DNA from 4 places in the Lysinibacillus sp. NPDC097162 genome. Region 4 is predicted to be linked to each of the others. Evidence: riboswitches for the same ligand, from Rfam matches in the RefSeq annotation. Region 4 holds a riboswitch; each other region holds the start of a gene.
What was found. Region 4 has a riboswitch for S-adenosylmethionine ahead of ACIQXW_RS21470 (cyclase family protein). Riboswitches for the same ligand answer to the same signal wherever they lie in the genome.

Region 1 (3,159 bases), on a different contig from region 4:
TATACTTACCCCTTTTTTCTGTTCATCCAATTGCTCAATAAATTTCATTAACTCTAGCGTCATATCATAGCGTAAAAACGGTGTAATTAAGTAAATACCATTGAAATACTCTGCAGCTACTTCTACTAACTCTTTAGCAATTGCAATCCCTTCTAATGTTGAACGTTCCTTATCTTCACCACATGCCTTCATGCGTGACAGTGCATCGTCAGATAGTTTGATACCTGGTACTTCATGGTGTAAAAACTCAGCGCTCTTATAGCTCGTTACTGGCATAATACCAATATAAATTGGTGCATCTAAATGCTTTGTTGCCTCATAAATTTCAATGATTTTTTCTTTCGTATAAACTGGTTGAGAAATAAAGTAATCCGCACCATGCTCTATTTTTTTCTCTAGTCGAGCTACTGCTCGGTCTAGTACACGTACATTTGGGTTAAATGCTGCCGCTACAGAAAAGTTTGCCTTTTTACGAAGTGGCTTTCCGGAAAATGAAATACCGTCATTTAACTGTTTAATCAGCTGGATTAGCTCCATAGAAGATACATCATAAACGCTTGTGGCTCCTGGGAAATCACCTACCTTAGTCGGATCTCCAGTAACCGCTAAAATATCATGAATGCCAAGTGCATTTAAGCCCATTAAATGTGACTGTAATCCAATTAAATTACGGTCACGGCACGTTATATGCGTTAACGGTCGGACACCGTGCGTTTCCTTCAATAACGCACCCATTGCCACATTACTAATGCGGGGCGATGCAAGTGAATTATCTGCCATCATCACTACATCAGCGCCTGCTTCATATAATTTTTTCGCACCTTGAATAAAGCCGTCAATTTCTAAATGCCTCGGTGTGTCTAACTCCACGATAACCGAACGCTCGCGCTTTACCTTCGCGTGCAATGGCTCATACGTCGCAGGCTCTGCTTCACGTACAACCTGTACTTTTTCAGGCTTTGCTAACTTTTCTTCAATAGGTGTTAACTCTTCTAAATATTTTTTCGCTGCTGCTATGTGCTTTGGTGTTGTACCACAGCAACCACCGATTAAACGAACACCTTGGTCAACCAGTGCAACTGCGGCACGACCAAAATAATCAGCTTCTGACTCATATACGACACGCCCATCCTCTAAATCTAGCAAGGATGCATTTGGATATGCAGACATAAATGCTTTTTCAGGAAGCTCAACTCCTTCAAATGCTTGAATTGTATGATGCGGTCCTAAACGACAATTTACGCCTACTACATCTGCACCAAGAGCCTCTAACTCGTGCAATGCTTGATTTAATGCCATTCCATTTTGTAACACGCCCGGTTCATGCATCGACACCTGCGCAATAATTGGTAGCTTTGTTTTGGCACGTAACATTTTCAACGTTGCGCTTAACTCTTCGAAATCATAATACGTTTCAAGTAAAAGGCCATCTGGATTGCCTGCAAGTAACACATTTGCTTGCTCTTCAACTGTCGATAAAATTTCCTCTAACGTTGCATCACTTTTACGAATACCACGGATGCCTCCAATTGTGCCTAACACAAATTGTCCGCCATCTGCTGCAGCACGTTTCGCAATCGTGATTGCAGCTTCATTAAACTGCTGAACTCGCGATTCTAAACCGTAGCGTGCTAATTTAATCGCATTAGCACCGTAAGTATTTGTCTGAATCACATCTGCACCAGCAGCAATATATTCTTTATGGATTTTTTCAATTAACTTCGGTCTCTGTACATTCATTTCTTCATGGCAGTACTCCAAGCCGTAGCCATATAATACAGTACCAATAGCACCATCTGCAGTTAATACATGTGATTTTAACTTTTCTAGCAATCCCATAAAACGTAACCCTCACTTTCCTTGTATCCAAAAATATAAAAAGCCTTCTTTTAAAAAAAGAAGGCTTTAACGAATCGTAATTGTTTTTCCTTCTCATCTTCGACCAAAAAGGTCTTCTGGATTTAGCACCTGACATTAGTTGGTTGCTGAAGCTTCATAGGGCCAGTCCCTCGGCTTCTCTCGATAAGAATGTAGTATGAATTTTTCAAATAATTAAAAGAATCATATCGTTTACAGGCGATAGAGTCAAGACTATTTCACTTAACAAAGGAGATTTCTCCAGAAAAATATAAAATTTCCGCATTTGTTTTACCGTTATACTAGTTTTTCTCCAAGCTCTTCGCCTATTTTTTTACCATTTTGAATACAAGCACCAATGCCTACTCCGAAATAAGAACAGCCTGCAATCGATAAATTTGGATACCTTTCTGCAAGCTCAGCTGTTAAGCCCTTCAATGCCTCATGATGTGCTAAATCGTATTTTGGCATTTGATCAATCCATTTCGCAACATTAACTACAGTTGGCTTTTCATCAATCCCTAAACTTTTCTTTACATCGTCTAATGCGACAGCAGCTAGTTCTTCATCTGTCATCTTACGTAATTTTTCATACGCAGGATTGATGCTCTTATAAAAGAGTCGTACAAGCAATTTACTATTAGCAGATGTATGCTTCCATTTTCGACTTGTCCAAGTTGCTGCATTGCATTGGACATTTGAATTATGTGACACAATAAAACCCGTTCCATCTGCTGGTAGCACTGCATCCGGTACATCAAAACCTAAGTAAATTGTTATTGCAGAAGCTGTAGTAAATTCCTTAAAATAATGATCTAACGATGGGTCCTGTAATAAGCTTTGCACCGCTTCATTGGGCAACGCTAGAACAACGTGATTAGCCTCAAGCTTTCTACTATTTGCTAATGTAATTGTATATTGCCCTTCATGTTTCTTTACACTTGTTGTTGCTACACCTTTAATAATTTCTACTTCTGTTAACGTTTCTTCAAGGCGGTCAATTAGAGATGATAAGCCTTTTTTAAACGAAATAAACTTTTTATTGGAAGCTTTCATAAATTGTTCGCGATTTGCATCAAACCCCTTGATGATGCTACCGTATTCATTTTTATAATCGATTAAGTACGGCAATGTAGAAGCAATCGAAAGTTGATGTAGGTCACCAGAATATACTCCTGCTAATACTGGCGCTATTTGATTTTGCACAAGCTCTTCACCTAAGTAATACGTTAAAAACTCGCCTATTGAGCTTTCTTTCGTAAAACCTTTATTAGGCATCGTTAAGTCCTGTAATGCGATTTG
Region 2 (3,159 bases), on a different contig from region 4:
TTTGCTGTCTACATCAAAGTCCAAAATATCCATTAATAATCGAAGATGAAGTAACAGTTGGACACCAAGTAACTTTACATAGCTGTACAATTCGAAAAAATGCATTAATAGGTATGGGATCAATCGTGTTGGATGGGGCAGAGATAGGAGAAGGTGCATTTATTGGTGCGGGTAGTCTTGTACCTCCAGGTAAAGTCATTCCTCCTAATTGCTTAGCATTAGGTCGTCCAGCAAAAGTTGTACGTGAATTAAATGCTGAAGATAAAGAAGACATGGAACGTATCGTTAGAGAATACGCCGAAAAAGGTCAATATTACAAATCTCTTCAAAAATAATGGATGCCCTAAAAATACGCGGGCTGCGATATAGGTGTAAGTGCTCTAGTAATAAACAAAGTTATATAGGATAAAAAATAAATTCGCGATTTCCTTCCAAGGTAAACGGAAAGACGCGAATTTTTTTGCAATCAATTACGCCTAGGCATCATTTCATCCAAATTTTTACAGCACGCTCTAAAAGCGCCTTAGAAAATCTATGACATCCGTCTGGGCCTTTAACTTGCTTCAGCATTCAAATCCAACCTTTAGAAGTGGGGTGTGAATGCTGAAGCAAGTTAGAAAGGGGCCATTACGTAGCCCCTTCAATAAAACATTTGCATATGTTTACCACATATTCGAATGCTCTTTACAAAATAGCTTATAGACTTGCTTTTTCTCTTAATGCATCTGCCTTGTCCGTATTTTCCCAAGGCACATTTAAATCTGTACGGCCAAAGTGACCATAAGCAGCCGTTTGTTTGTAAATTGGGCGACGTAGATCTAGCATTTTAATGATGCCTGCTGGACGTAAATCAAATAGTTCGCGAACCCATTGTACGATTTCGCTTTCGCTTACTTTTCCTGTACCAAATGTATCTACTGCGATTGATACTGGTTGTGCTACACCAATGGCATAAGCAAGTTGGACTTCAGCACGTTCTGCTAAACCTGCAGCAACAATATTTTTTGCCACATAACGAGCAGCATATGCAGCTGAACGGTCTACTTTTGTAGCGTCCTTACCAGAGAATGCACCACCACCATGACGTGCATAGCCACCGTATGTATCAACGATGATTTTACGCCCAGTAAGTCCAGCATCTCCTTTAGGTCCACCAATAACAAAACGACCTGTTGGGTTGATGAAATATTTCGTTTGAGCATCTAATAACTCACTAGGTACTACTGGTGCTATTACTAACTCTTTTAAGTCTGATTGAATTTGTTCAAGTGATGCTTCTTCATCATGCTGTGTTGAAATAACAATAGTATCGACACGAACTGGGATGTTGTGTTCATCATACTCAATTGTCACCTGTGTTTTACCGTCTGGACGTAAATATGCTAGTTCACCTGATTTACGTACTTCTGTTAAACGACGAGCTAATTTATGCGCTAAACTAATAGGTAAAGGCATTAACTCAGGTGTTTCGTTACAAGCGTAACCGAACATTAAACCTTGGTCACCTGCGCCAATAGCTTCAATATCTGCATCAGTCATAGAACCTTCGCGCGCTTCTAATGCTTGGTCTACACCTTGGGCAATATCTGGTGATTGTTCACCAATTGCAACTAGTACTGCTAAGTTTTCAGCATCAAAGCCATATTTACCACGTGTATAGCCGATTTCTGCTACTGTATCACGCACGATACCTTTAATATCTACATAAGTAGAAGTAGTGATTTCCCCTGCTACTAATACTAATCCTGTTGTTACAGTTGTTTCACACGCTACACGTGCATTTGGATCTTCTTTTAAAATGGCATCTAAAATGGCATCCGAAATTTGGTCACAAATTTTGTCGGGATGTCCTTCTGTTACACTCTCTGATGTAAACAATCGACGGTTTGTCATTTGATTTTCCTCCTATTACTCTTACAAATAGCATTTGCGAAATTAATACGGTACTCATTACCCATGTCAAGTTCGCTCCTGAAGGATAGAACTTTCAAGCCGTTGTTGCTTTTAACATGAGGATTTCGAAAGATCCGTCATTATAATAAGGAAAGAATTGTATATACTTACCTTTACATTCATTATGAAAATAAAAAAAATCCTTTTCTCACGTACTTTACATGAGGAAAGGAATAATGACTTCGTAACCTTTCACTCTTATCGTTCAAGGGTTTTCCCCTTGCATCAGGTTGGCACCAGCGCATGTCGTGAAATAGTTCATGCAGGTTGCCGGGTTTCACAGGGCCTGACCCTCCACCAGCTCGGGATAAGAGTATCCGTTCAATTCCTCATCTTACGTAAAAGGTCGAACGTTGTCAATTATTTTATGACTTTTTGTTGAAAGTTATTTAAAACACGAAAATAATTTTTGAATTAGTATAGATTATTAAAGCAATTGTGTTATACTATTTTTGAAATTAAGAAAAACTCCCTCAAACTCAAGGGAATACTATAAAAAAGGATGGTATTTAATCGATGAATTCAGTAGAAATTGCAAACGAACTGAAGGAATTATTAAACGGCGGGAACATTAACGTTCAACTTTCAGTACCACAATTAGCGGAAAAAGCTACATCTCGTGGTGAGGCTATGTTAACAGTAGATGGCGCAGTTCGTGCAGAAACTGGCAAATACACTGGTCGTTCACCTAAAGATAAATATACGGTAGAAGAAGAAAGCACAAAAGATAAAATTGACTGGGGTAAAGTAAACCAACCAATTTCTTCGGAAGTGTTCGATAACTTATATGTAAAAGTAGTTAAATACTTAAAAGAACGTGACGAATTATTCGTATTCAACGGTTTTGCTGGTGCTGACAAAGATTCACAATTAAGCATCCAAGTAATCAATGAATATGCTTGGCATAATCTTTTCGCCCATCAATTATTTATCCGTCCAACACAAGAAGAATTAGCTTCTCATGTTGCTGACTTCACAGTTATCTCAGCTCCTAACTTTAAAGCAGATCCAGCTATCGATGGTACATCTTCTGAAACATTCATTATTGTATCACTTGAAAAGAAAATCATCCTAATCGGTGGTACTGAATATGCTGGTGAAATGAAAAAATCTATTTTCGGTATTATGAACTACCTATTACCACAACAAGGCATCCTATCAATGCACTGTTCAGCAAACGTAGGTGAAGCTGGCGATGTGGCATTA
Region 3 (3,159 bases), on a different contig from region 4:
CGAGCGTAGCTACTGGCTATGTAGCTACACTCTTTTCATATATTTATTCAAAAGTGGGGGAGCACTTATGAAAACAAATTGATTGTTACCGCCTAAACTGTAGCGGTATTTAGAATTACGTAACATCGACAATCTTTAAAATTGTTCTAGGTTGGTAGCCATTCGAACATTTAACTTAATCCCTAGTATATAGCATGGTTTTAATCAAGTCAACAATACTTATAAAAATACTAGGTATTATTTATAGGAAATTTCAGTTAACTTACCGAATGAGGTAATGATTGATGTAGCAACGTTATACGCATTACCAAATGAGGTACTTCGAATGAGAAAATACGTTAACGCTACGACATGAACCTAATTTATCAATTTATATTAAGCTTCTACTTTTTGCTCAGTAGGTGTTACTTGTGCAATTGCTTGTTCTAAGTCTGCAATAATATCCTCAACTGCCTCTAAACCGATTGATAAGCGAATGAGCGACTCGGATACGCCAGTTTGGATTAGTTCCTCAGCAGATAATTGTTGATGGGTTGTAGATGCTGGGTGAATAATTAACGATTTTGCATCTCCAACGTTTGCTACATGCGAGAATAGTTTCACGCTGTCTATTAGCTGACGACCTGCTTCTCGTCCACCTTTAATGCCAAATGTAAGCACTGAACCGAAGCCATTTTTCAAGTATTTCTTCGCTAAGTCATGGGAAGCAAACTCCTCTAATCCATTATAGTTTACATATTCCACGGATGGGTGGTTACGTAAATATTCAGCAACTGCTAACGCATTCTCATTATGTTTAGGAATGCGCAAATGAAGCGTTTCTAAACCTTGTAGTAAGTTAAAGGCGGCATCAGCACTTAATGTTGGACCAAAATCACGTAGTAATTGCACACGCAGTTTTGTGGCAAATGCAGCCGCTGCAGTATCAATACCGTATCGCAATCCATGATACGATGTGTCTGGCTCTGTAAATCTAGGGAATCTACCTTGTGTCCAATCAAATTTCCCAGCATCTACAACTACGCCACCTAAAGTTGTACCATGACCGCCGATCCATTTTGTTGCTGAGTGAACAACTATATCTGCACCAAAGTCGATTGGCGTTGCGCCATATGGTGAAGCAAATGTGCTATCAATAATTAATGGCAAGCCATTTTCATGTGCAATCGTTGCTACTGCTTCTACATCTAAAACCTTTAAACTTGGATTGCCGTAAATTTCAGCAAACACTGCTTTTGTGTTTTCATTAATCGCAGATCGGAAGTTCTCAGGGTTTGTTTCATCTACAAAAATTGTTTTAATACCGTAGTTTGGTAGTGTATTTGCTAATAAGTTATATGTTCCTCCGTATAAAGAGCTTGCTGCTACGATTTCATCCCCTGCACTTGCTAGATTTAAAATTGAAAATGCGATAGCTGCTGCACCTGATGAAAGTGCTACTGCTGCTGTACCGCCTTCCAGTAAAGCGACGCGTTTTTCAAAAACATCTACAGTTGGATTTGTAATACGTGTGTAAATATTGCCCGCTTCTTCTAATGCAAAAAGACGTTGCGCATGAGCAGTGTCTTTAAATACGAAAGCTGTTGAACGGTACACTGGTACAGTTCGAGAACCTGTCACTGGGTCAGGCTCTTGACCACCGTGTAATAGTAATGTTTCTGGTTTGAAATTCGACATATTTTCTTCCTCCTTAATGGTTTTACGATGGTACCGGAGATGAGGAGGATTTATGTGTAGAAAACAAAAACCCTCTTCAGTTAAGAAGAGGGTTGCGGTTGCAAGTTTTCCTCCCCTTATCTGCCAGATCCAAGTAAGAATCTGTAGGAATTAGCACCTTAGCAAGTTTGTCACTCACTGGTTGCCGGGCATCATAGGGCCTATCCCTCCGCCGCTCTTGATAAGAGTATGTGATTCAATTTCCATCGTTGTTACACAGTATAAACATAGACTTTTTTTCTGTCAACAGTAAAATTTATTTTTTTCTGAAACTTCTGTCTGCTAACTTACGTAATAAGAGCACATACACTATATTAAAAAATAAAAATGAAAGGAGCATTTTTTATGGAAAAAGCCATTATTTTTTTTATTATTATTATCATCGGTTATTTAATCGGCTGTATCCACGGATCTAAAGTAGCACAATTTCTATCGGGTGTAGATTTAAAAAAGACTGGGCATGGCAATGCTGGTGCCTCGAACGCAACGCTTTCTCTTGGCTGGAAATACGGCCTATTAGTGGCGCTAATTGATATTGGTAAAGGCGTCGGTGCTATTCTCTGTGCCATCTACTACTTTTCTTCTAATGCATCACAATTCACTGAAATACAAACGTGGCTCTTAATCTATACAATGGCTGCTAGTGTTATTTTAGGGCATAATTTCCCATTCCATATGGGCTTTAAAGGTGGCAAAGGTACTGCCTCCATTATTGGGATTTTACTTGCTGTCGATTGGAAAATTGCTTTATGTGCACTTATATTATTTGTGATTTTATCTTTTGCTACAAACTATTTAATCGTCGGTGTGTTAGAATTTTATATTGTATTTTGTACGGCAACTTATTTATGGATACCTGGAATTGGCCCAACTATTATTTCCATTCTACTTTTATGCATAGCGTTCATTTTGCATATTGAAAATATTAAAAGGCTATTCCAAGGAACAGAACCGAAAGTAACATCTGCCTTTAAAAAGTCAGTATAAACCAAGAGGATGAGACATATCTTTGAGGACTCTAGTTGGTGGTAACGAGAGGTGTGACTACTCGGCTACAGTACAAACTTAAGACGCAACTGACAGCGTGGCAGCGACGATTACGGCTGATTGTGTACCCGTGGAATGCATCCGCAGAAGCAGACATCAACGCATAGCAAAAAGTGTTAGATTGATAGCAGTCAATCTAACACTTTTTAAATATATTATTTAGCAAATGATGGATCTAGCATTGTACCGTTCTTTGCTAAATTCACATGCCAAGAAAGTGCTTTTTCTAAATCATGCGGTGTATGGTGACCACCTGTTGCTTCATTTGCGTCATTAAAGTACGCCCATAATTGCTCTTTATAATCTGGATGCGCACAGTTTTCAATGATTAGACCGACACGCTCTTTAGGTGCTAAACCTCGTAAGTCTGCAACGCCCTGCTCTGTTACGATAACA
Region 4 (3,159 bases):
ACTTTAAGAGGCTTATGTTAAGCTAAGATAATGGGAAAATTAAGGCTTTAGGTGGGGTAAAAAATGGTGCATCACGTGCAATCTCTTATTGAACATTACGGGTATTTTGGGATTATTCTTATACTAGTTGGAGGGATTGTCGGGCTGCCACTTCCTGATGAAATTTTTTTAACCTATGTAGGGTATAATGTTTATCGAGAAAATTTAGAGCATATTCCTGCATTAATAAGTGCTGCGGTGGGAGCTGCAGGAGGCATCACCCTCAGCTACTTTGTTGGTCGTCGATTCGGTTTGCCGTTATTACAAAAATATGGGCCAAAAATTTATATAACTGCACAAAAAATTGAGTTTACGAAAAAATTGTTTGAAAAGATAGGGCCTGTATTATTATTAATTGGATACTTTATACCTGGCGTTCGTCACCTTACAGCATATATTGCAGCCATTAATAATTATCCTTATAAAAAGTTTGCTGTTTATGCGTATGCAGGTGCAATAGTATGGACTTTCACATTTATTACTTTAGGGAAAGAGCTAGGAAATAAGTGGCGTTTTGTTGGTATGTATTTATCCCAATACAGCCTCTTTGCTATATTGCTGTTTATAGTAATAATGCTGATTGTGTACTATATTTTTAAAAAAAGAAATACGATTAAATGAATATCGCATGTTAAAAGAAGGTCTGCTGCAAATGTTATATGACATTTGAGGCAGACCATTTTTGTATTGAATTAAGGCAAAATAGCAAATGAACGTACAGGGAATCCAGATGCTTTTTCAGGCTTTGGCACAATATTGAAAATGACTGCTCCTTTTGCTGGTAGCTTATCTAAATTCGTCATCAGTTCAATTTGATATGTATCCTGATCTAGTACAAAGTATTCGCCATCAAGCGTTCCATTTTTACGGAAATCTGCCGCTGAATCTGTATCGAACGTTTCATGACCTATTGCATTGATGTTCCGTTCTGTAAATAAAAACTGCAACGCTTCTAATCCCCAACCTGGAATATGGTTATGACCATCTTTATCTTTATTATTAAATAAATCCTTATCAGGCCAGCGTTTACTCCAATCAGTTCGCAGAGCAACAAATGTACCTGCTTCAATTTCTCCATATTCTGCTTCGAAATCTAAAATATCTTGTACACTTAACGTGAAGTCATTGTCCGATTTAGCTTCCTTGGACTTATCAATAACAATTAGCGGTAGGACAAGTTCTTTTAATTCTAATTCGTCTAAGTAGCGTGTATCTGAAACAAAGTGGATAGGTGGATCGATATGTGTTCCATATTGCCCGGGAAACGTAAATTGTTGTGCAAAGAAGCCGTCATTATGCGAAAAGAGCGTTTCAAATTTGGCATCTTCAAACATAAAAAAATGAGGCGAGTTAGGTCCAAATGTGTGTGTTAAGTCAACCCATTGCTTAGATTTTAATAACTGCAATGCTTGTAAAAGTTCATTTGTCATTTTTATTCCCTGCTTTCTTTATTATGAGTAGTGAATTAATTTCATCATTACATACGAACATTGAAGAGATAAAAATTACGCTTTAGGCAGACGCTTTCCACGTGCAAGCCCCGAGCCGCCTTTTGCTCCATTAAAATGTTCGTGATTTCTTTTAGAAAAACTATTATGAAATTAACTCTTGTTTAAAATAAAATAAAAAAAGAGCCCTCCTTGTAGAAGAGGACTCTCGTGTAACTGAAGTCAGTCTCCTCATCTTCTTGCGAATTTCGCAAATTGGAATTAGCACCATGCCTAAGACTGGTTGCTGAGACTTCATAGGGCCAATCCCTCCATCTCTCTTGATAAGAAAAATATATGAATTTTCAGAAATAGTAATACCAAATACTTTAGCATAATCATAAAAAGTTTACAAGTTCTATAGGAGTGCATGGTTATAAAAAATAAGAAGCTTTTCCCTTACCAATATAAAATTACCGCTATACTACAGCACCCACCTTCTGATAATACAATTCGAATATTATCTGGCGTATATTTCGCTTCAAACTTCGCCGTAACGCCAGCTGAAGAAATGAGTTTTTGTACTTCATCTTGCTTGGAAAGCTGTGCGGCATTTTTAAGATCATGTGCAAATTGATCAGACCCTTCAATTTTCTCTGTCAGTAATTGGGCCTGCTGCATAATTGGCTGAATTTGTTTGGCAGATGTTTTCAACTTCAACGTATTAATAGGCGGGTACGGATTTGGGTTTGGGGATGTGGGCATCGCAAGCTGTCCCGGCAAATGATGCGGTAAAGGCGTATTAGAAGTGCCCCAATGTGGATATTGATAAACATAATACGGATAAGGATTGTAATACAGCAGAATTCCTCCAATCCATGGCTAATATCTTAGTGTATCTTATGTAGCGGCATTATGTTTTGTGTTGAAGAACATCTTTTATATGGAACGTGAGATAAAGGGAAATTAATTAAAAAAGTAGAATAAGTATTAGATACCGTAGAAAAGGGGCAGATGGGATGAATCGTTTAAACTTAATTACATTGGGTGTGAAAAATATGGTAGAATCGCTGGCATTTTATCGTGATGGGCTTGGGTTTGAAGTAGTCGTTTATGGGGATGAAACAAATCCAGATGTTATTTTTTTTAATAATGCAGGAACAAAAATATCTTTATTCCCAATTGAGCGCTTAGTAAAGGATATTGATGAAGCGAATCCACCTGCTGTAGGGAATGGCTTTAATGGCATTACACTTGCCTATAATGGAAAGTCTAAAGAAGAAGTCGATGAAGTATTTTTGTTAGCAAAAAAAGCTGGAGCGAATATTGTAAAGGAGCCTGAAACAGTATTTTGGGGAGGCTATAGCGGTTATTTCCAAGACCCAAACGGCTTTTATTGGGAAGTTGCACACGGTGATATGTGGCAATTTGATGAAAATGACATGTTAATTATTACGCAATAGATTGTCAGTGTGCTTTGATGAAGTTTTGTCAAAGCACGTTTTTTTAAATTAACCGATAGAGGAGATGGTATAGTGAAACCGTTTTGGGAGAAAGATTACTTAGCGGATACGCATTATGCTTTTGGTAACCCAAGTGATGAGGTGGTTGAATGGGCAAAAACATTACAAGCTGGGGCGCGTATTTTAGATATAGGGTGTGGTGATGGTCGGCACGCAGTCTATTTAGCACA

Region 1: linked by a shared signal. The riboswitch ahead of ACIQXW_RS22975 (bifunctional homocysteine S-methyltransferase/methylenetetrahydrofolate reductase) and the one ahead of ACIQXW_RS21470 (cyclase family protein) in region 4 are both predicted to bind S-adenosylmethionine.
Region 2: linked by a shared signal. The riboswitch ahead of metK (methionine adenosyltransferase) and the one ahead of ACIQXW_RS21470 (cyclase family protein) in region 4 are both predicted to bind S-adenosylmethionine.
Region 3: linked by a shared signal. The riboswitch ahead of ACIQXW_RS13835 (O-acetylhomoserine aminocarboxypropyltransferase/cysteine synthase family protein) and the one ahead of ACIQXW_RS21470 (cyclase family protein) in region 4 are both predicted to bind S-adenosylmethionine.

Annotation. Positions count from the first base shown of each region.
Region 1 is NZ_JBIWDT010000010.1:26,086-29,244, forward strand. It holds gene ACIQXW_RS22975 (bifunctional homocysteine S-methyltransferase/methylenetetrahydrofolate reductase) at 1-1,839, opposite strand, end outside; SAM riboswitch class I at 1,930-2,029, opposite strand; gene hemG (protoporphyrinogen oxidase) at 2,155-3,159, opposite strand, start outside.
Region 2 is NZ_JBIWDT010000003.1:23,222-26,380, reverse strand. It holds gene ACIQXW_RS14725 (gamma carbonic anhydrase) at 1-335, shown strand, start outside; gene metK (methionine adenosyltransferase) at 697-1,893, opposite strand; SAM riboswitch class I at 2,149-2,267, opposite strand; gene pckA (phosphoenolpyruvate carboxykinase (ATP)) at 2,470-3,159, shown strand, end outside.
Region 3 is NZ_JBIWDT010000002.1:362,672-365,830, forward strand. It holds gene ACIQXW_RS13835 (O-acetylhomoserine aminocarboxypropyltransferase/cysteine synthase family protein) at 376-1,677, opposite strand; SAM riboswitch class I at 1,791-1,904, opposite strand; gene ACIQXW_RS13840 (glycerol-3-phosphate acyltransferase) at 2,062-2,703, shown strand; gene scpC (succinyl-CoA:acetate CoA-transferase ScpC) at 2,919-3,159, opposite strand, start outside.
Region 4 is NZ_JBIWDT010000007.1:172,032-175,190, reverse strand. It holds gene ACIQXW_RS21475 (DedA family protein) at 64-660, shown strand; gene ACIQXW_RS21470 (cyclase family protein) at 732-1,469, opposite strand; SAM riboswitch class I at 1,716-1,817, opposite strand; gene ACIQXW_RS21465 (YuzC family spore coat inner layer protein) at 1,926-2,231, opposite strand; gene ACIQXW_RS21460 (VOC family protein) at 2,486-2,929, shown strand; gene ACIQXW_RS21455 (methyltransferase domain-containing protein) at 3,002-3,159, shown strand, end outside.